2 linked regions of the Heyndrickxia acidicola genome follow. The protein of the gene in region 1 binds, or shares a complex with, the protein of each later gene. Links are inferred from orthologs where the notes say so. Each region holds a gene or a part of one and is shown in the gene's direction. Other genes may lie near its edges. The genes, in order: accB and accD.

Region 1 (3,286 bases):
TAACAGGTGTACTCGTTGTTGCTGAGGGAGCTGGAGATATAGCTATAAAGGCACTGATAAAAGAGGCTGTTTCCACCGCTTTGGATGTGCCATCCTATCGAGTATCTGTTATGCCTAAAAAAAATTAAGGGGGAATTTTACATGTTACTTAAAAAGCAAACAGTTTGGTTATTGACAATGCTAAGTCTAGTTGTGGTGTTATCTGTCTATTATGTTACTTCAGAACCCAAATCAAGTGATTTGTCAGCGATGGACAAGGTATCCCAAAATACTAAAAGTCAAAACAAAACTCAAACAACTGCCGATAATAAGAAGAATATTAAAGTCGATACTACAAATGCTACTGATGAAGTATTTGAAACCATTCGGATGGACCGCCAGGATAAATTCAGCAAGCAAAAAGAAGAACTGACAAATAAATTAGCCTCTACGTCCCTATCAGCAGAGGAAAGAAGCAAAGCAGCAGATGAAATGCAGCAGCTGACGGCCAATGCCCAAAAGGAACAGGTTTTAGAGAGCATGATTAAGTCTCAGGGCTATTCAGATGCTTTAGTAGAAGTAGATCCTGGAAATGAAGTTCATGTAACAGTAAAATCAAACAGCCATAGCAAAACAGCTGCAAATAATATCGTACGGCTGGTATCGGAAGAAATGAATGCTGCACAAAATATAGCAGTAGTATTTCAAAAATAGGACTGGGGAAGTTTTCCTCAGTTTTTTTATTGTTTAGCTCTGTTAATTTTCTATGTTGAAAACTGCTCGTTTTTTTGCTCATTTTACAGTACAGAAAGAAAACAACAAATTCCTTTAACAAAGCCAACTGTTTAAAAGTGTATAGCTAGGCTGAATTTAAGTTTTTACCTTGAAGATTGAAGCGGATAAACGATACTCCTGCGGGATGAGCAGACTAAGGGAGACCCCAAAGGAGCAGGTTTCACCGGCAATCAATTTATTAGAAAAAACTAATTTTAATTTATATAGAAATGATGATAACTGATTCAAATATTGAATTTAGGTTCACTCTTATCGTATGATATTAGTAGTTCGTCTTTTTAAAGAGAACTGGTGCCATACATAAAAAAAAGTTTGGTATAATATAAAATGAAAGCTCACGGTAATTGAATCTGTGACGGTAAATACTTCATAAGACAAGAAAAACAAGAGCTTGTTCTTACAAATTTAATGAAGAGGTGTAATTATGTTGAAAGTGCAAGAAATTCGTGAATTAATCAAGCTTATTGACCAATCAAGCATTGATGAATTTGAATACGAACATGAGGGTGCATCCATTAAGATGAAAAAAAATACGGGTGTGACGGTTGTAGAACCTCAGTATGCAGTACAAGCCCCTCCTGCAGCTGTTATTCCTGCACAGCCAATCCATCATGAGAGTATTGCAGCTTCCCCTGCTCCGGCTATTTCTGAGGTTCAGAAACAAGAATCTGTTTCAGCAGTGAATGATGCAAATCTACATAAAATTGTTTCTCCTATGGTAGGAACATTTTATGTATCTCCATCACCGGACAGTGATCCTTATGTACAAGAAGGCTCCAAAGTCCAAGCAAACACAGTTGTTTGTATTGTTGAAGCGATGAAGCTATTTAATGAAATTGAAGCAGAGGTAGATGGCGAAATCGTTGAAGTCCTTGTTAAAGATGGACAGCTTGTAGAATATGGACAGCCATTGTTCCTAGTAAAGTCCAAGTAAGGAGCGAACTGATATGATTAAAAAAGTACTAATCGCCAATCGCGGTGAAATCGCGGTCCGTATTATCAGAGCATGCAGGGATATGGATATTGAAACTGTAGCAGTGTATTCCGAGGCAGATAAAGAGGCTCTCCATGTCCAGCTTGCTGATGAAGCATACTGTATTGGACCAAAGGCATCAAAAGACAGTTATTTAAACTTTACCAACATTATTAGTGTTGCAACACTTACTGGATGTGATGCTATTCATCCAGGATACGGCTTTTTAGCCGAAAATGCGGATTTTGCTGAACTATGCCGTGAGTGCAATGTAACATTTATTGGTCCAAGCCCTGAAGCAATTTCGAAAATGGGGACTAAGGATGTTGCCCGTGAAACGATGAAAGCGGCTGGAGTTCCGATTGTTCCAGGTTCACAAGGGGTAATAAAAGATATTGAAGATGCAATTCAAATTGCGAATAAGATTGAATATCCAGTCATTATTAAAGCAACAGCCGGCGGTGGCGGAAAAGGTATCCGTGTTGCAAGAAATGAAGAAGAGCTGATCAAGGGAATCAATATTACCCAGCAGGAAGCGGCTACTGCATTCGGTAACCCGGGTGTCTATCTTGAAAAATATATTGAAGATTTTCGCCATGTGGAGATTCAGGTTATGGCTGATCAATACGGCAATGTCATTCACCTTGGCGAACGCGATTGCTCTATTCAAAGAAGGCTTCAAAAACTTCTGGAGGAGTCGCCTTCCCCTGCGCTGAACAGTGAAATCAGGGAACAGATGGGACAAGCAGCTGTCAAGGCTGCCCAAGCGGTTGACTATACAGGAGCAGGTACTGTTGAATTTATTTATGATTACAACAATGCAAAATTTTACTTTATGGAAATGAACACAAGGATACAAGTGGAACACCCAGTTACAGAAATGGTAACGGGAACGGACCTTATTAAACAGCAAATCCTGGTGGCTTCCGGTGAAAAATTAACTCTCGCTCAGGAAGACGTGACATTTAACGGCTGGGCCATTGAATGCCGTATTAATGCTGAAAATCCTGAGAAAAATTTCATGCCTTCACCTGGTAAAATCAATATGTATCTTCCGCCGGGAGGGATAGGCATCCGCATTGATTCAGCTGCATATCCTGAATACAGTATTCCGCCGTATTATGACTCTATGATTGCAAAGGTTATTTCTTATGGTGCAACAAGAGAAGAAGCCATTGCCAGAATGAAACGTGCTTTAAGTGAATTTGTTGTTGAAGGCATTCACACAACTATCCCTTTTCATTTAAGACTATTGGAACACGAAACATTTGTTAAAGGTGATTTTAATACGAAATTCCTTGAGAAATACGATGTGATGAAATAATTTTAATAGTGGAGGGGTCTTTGTATGGCTGAAATGAATCAAATGCTAGAAATGGAACAAGAAGGCGACGACTACGGTAAAGTAGAAATTGCACCGGAAGTGATTGAAGTAATAGCAGGCATAGCTGCTTCCGAAGTCGAAGGTGTTGGGCAAATGCGAGGCAATTTTGCAAGCGGTGTTGCAGAGCGCCTTGGCAAAAAAAACCATGGGAAGGG
Region 2 (3,196 bases), 320 kb from region 1 along the record:
CGAAATGCTTAAAGAAATTAATGCCATTTTAAAAAAATACAAAGGCAATACGCCGGTTATTTTGTATTACGAGGACCGGAACCAAACCCTCCAGCTGTCTGAAAAAGATTGGATTCAACCGGTGGCGAACTTCCTTGATGAATTAAAAGCATTGCTGGGTGTTTCGAACGTCATCCTGAAATAGTATTTCATCCCGCAGACGATTATGGTATATTATTGTAGAGACATTGTGGTCTGACCACTGGAAAATTAAAGGAATTGCCAGTTTGCTGCAATGGAATGCGTGTGAATAAAACAATAAATAATTCTTGCTTTTACGTGAGGATGAGTGATGAGTTAGTGAAATCAGCGAATAGTAATACTAAGGTATTTCAGGAAATAGTAGGCCAAATAAGACAAATCGTTTCAGATGATAAGCTTTTGCCTGGAGATAAGCTCCCTTCGGAACGTGAATTATCAGAGCGCCTCCATGCAGGACGCTCTTCTGTGCGTGAAGGATTGAGGGCGCTGGAGCTGCTTGGATTGATAGAAACAAGAAGAGGGGAAGGCACTTTTCTTCGAGATTTTACTAACCATCATTTAGTGGAATTAATCAGTACGTTCATTTTACAGGATGAAAAAGTAAAGCTGGATGTCTTAGTTACGAAAGGCCTAATAGAAATGGATGCAATCCGCACTATGGTTGATAATGATTTCAATGTACAAGCCATTGAAGAATTAAAATTGAAATTAACCAAAGGCTATTACGGAAATACGGATGAATTCTGGAACGATTTGTATTCGGTAACGCCAAATAAGCTGCTTTATAAAATTTGGTTGATCCTCAAGGACTATTCATCAGGTTTGCATACGGTGAGGGAAGAAAAAATTACTGACTGCAAACTCAAGCTTTTAGATGCTATCCTGAACCGAGACCTTGGCCGTGCTCTTAATGTACACGGGGAGCTGCGGGAAATGTCGTTAAGCAATTGACATGGTCTAACAAAATTTTAATTTTTCATACGTTACATTTACACAGGAAGATACAAGAAGAAAACATATTATAAAATCTGCATTTTTAATTTACATGCTAGTTCTAAATGCAGAGGATTAGAACCCCTGCAGCTGATAAATAATCATCGGCTACAAAACTAAAAAAAGCAGAAGGGGCGGACAGCCCCCTAAAAGCCAGACAAAGGAGGAGCAACCTTTGCTAAAAGACTTTTTTTCAAAACCAAAAAAGAAAAAATACGCAACGATACCTTCAGACTCTACAAGGAAAGATGTTCCTGAAGGTATTATGTCAAAGTGTCCAAGCTGCCGTAAAATTATGTATACAAAAGAGCTGGAAAAAAATTTAAAGGTATGCCTGCACTGTCATTATCATTATCCAATGAATGCATTTGAAAGGGTAGACAGTTTTCTTGATGAAGGGACTTTTAAGGAACTCGATCACGATTTGAAATCCGTAAACCCTTTGAATTTTCCTGATTATGTGGAGAAGCTGGAAAAAGATATTAAAAAGACCCATATGAATGAAGCAGTACTGACAGGGTCGGGAAAAATAAACAATCATGACATTGTAACAGCCATTATGGATTCTACGTTCAGAATGGGAAGCATGGGTTCTGTTGTTGGAGAAAAAATAACCAGGGCAATTGAAGAGGCAGATAAGCTGGGAGTTCCTTTTATTATCTTTACAGCCTCCGGGGGGGCCAGAATGCAGGAAGGCGTTTTGTCCTTAATGCAGATGGCAAAAACAAGTGCGGCTCTTCAAAAGTTCAGCCATAATGGCGGATTAATCATCTCTATCATGACGCATCCGACAACAGGCGGGGTTTCTGCCAGTTTCGCGTCTTTAGGAGACTTTAATTTTGCCGAGCCACAGGCATTAATTGGCTTTGCCGGAAGGCGCATCATCGAGCAAACCATTAGGGAAGAACTTCCTGAGGATTTCCAAACTGCTGAATTTCTTCTTAAGCATGGACAGCTGGATGCTGTTATCCCAAGGGAAGAACTAAGGGATAAAATCACCACAGTCCTTGAAATTCATCAACAAGAAGGTGAATTAACATGGTAAATGAATTAGAATTTGAAAAGCCATTAGTCGAGCTTCAAAAGAAAATAGAGGAATTAAAAGAGTTTACAAAGGATTCAGATGTGGACCTTACTTCTGAAATTACCAAACTTGAAGCCAGATATAAAAAACTCGAAAATGAAATTTATCAAAGCATGAAGCCTTGGGATAGGGTTCAGGTTGCAAGGCATCCAAACAGGCCGACTACTTTGGATTATATTAAGCATCTGTTTACTGATTTCTTTGAGCTTCATGGAGACCGGTTATTTGGGGATGATGAAGCCATTGTCGCGGGCATTGCCAAGTATAAAGGACTTCCTGTGACAGTAATGGGCCATCAACGAGGCAAGGATACAAAAGAAAATATTAGACGGAATTTCGGCATGCCCCATCCTGAAGGATATCGAAAGGCATTGCGCTTAATGAAGCAGGCGGATAAATTTAATCGTCCGATCATTTGTTTTATAGATACAAAAGGAGCTTATCCGGGCAAGGCTGCGGAAGAGCGGGGACAAAGCGAAGCGATTGCTAGAAACCTATTTGAAATGGCTGGATTAAGCGTTCCTGTCATTTGTGTTGTTATTGGAGAAGGCGGAAGCGGAGGGGCTTTAGCGCTTGGACTTGGGAATCACATCCACATGCTTGAAAACTCCATCTATTCCGTTATCTCACCAGAAGGAGCTGCATCCATCCTCTGGAAGGATGCATCAAAAGCCAAGCTGGCTGCAGAATCAATGAGGATTACAGCTCCGGATTTGAAAGAGCTTGGAATCATTGATGATATTATTCCGGAAGTAAAAGGCGGTGCACACAGGGATATTAAGGCTCAAGCCGAATTTATCGGAAGTGCTCTGGAAAAATCCCTGAAGGAATTGCTGCCATTAACATCGGAACAGCTTATTGAAAGCCGTTATGAAAAATACAAGATGATGGGCAAGTTCTCTGAAGAGAAGGATTACGCAAATATTTAAAATGGTTAGGCAATTGATGGTATTCAATTGCCTACTATATTTGTTTTTAAACATCTACATATCATTTTAAAGCGAAATCAACATATGAATTTTAATGTGAAGGTAACGCTTACAGTAATTTTATATTTTTGAATGTATTTCCTTTCGTTTGAATTCGTTGAGAATACAT

What was found.
Region 2: the proteins of accB (region 1) and accD are in contact, whole or in part, in a solved structure (PDB 8UXZ), measured with the Escherichia coli proteins. The link is inferred for Heyndrickxia acidicola from one-to-one orthologs.

Annotation. Positions count from the first base shown.
Region 1 is NZ_KV440953.1:379,270-382,555, forward strand. The notes cover bases 1-2,953. They hold accB (acetyl-CoA carboxylase biotin carboxyl carrier protein), read left to right. Parts: upstream 1-1,198; coding sequence 1,199-1,708; downstream 1,709-2,953. Other genes in these bases: spoIIIAG (stage III sporulation protein AG), read left to right, coding at 1-128; A5N88_RS01730 (SpoIIIAH-like family protein), read left to right, coding at 142-693; accC (acetyl-CoA carboxylase biotin carboxylase subunit), read left to right, coding at 1,722-2,953. Outside these bases: more of accC, read left to right, coding at 2,954-3,071; A5N88_RS01745 (Asp23/Gls24 family envelope stress response protein), read left to right, coding at 3,096-3,286. UniProt on the Escherichia coli protein: This protein is a component of the acetyl coenzyme A carboxylase complex; first, biotin carboxylase catalyzes the carboxylation of the carrier protein and then the transcarboxylase transfers the carboxyl group to form malonyl-CoA.
Region 2 is NZ_KV440953.1:59,915-63,110, forward strand. Bases 262-3,124 are described here. They hold accD (acetyl-CoA carboxylase, carboxyltransferase subunit beta), read left to right. Parts: upstream 262-1,189; coding sequence 1,190-2,059; downstream 2,060-3,124. Other genes in these bases: A5N88_RS00240 (FadR/GntR family transcriptional regulator), read left to right, coding at 340-972; accA (acetyl-CoA carboxylase carboxyl transferase subunit alpha), read left to right, coding at 2,053-3,027. Outside these bases: dnaE (DNA polymerase III subunit alpha), read left to right, coding at 1-184.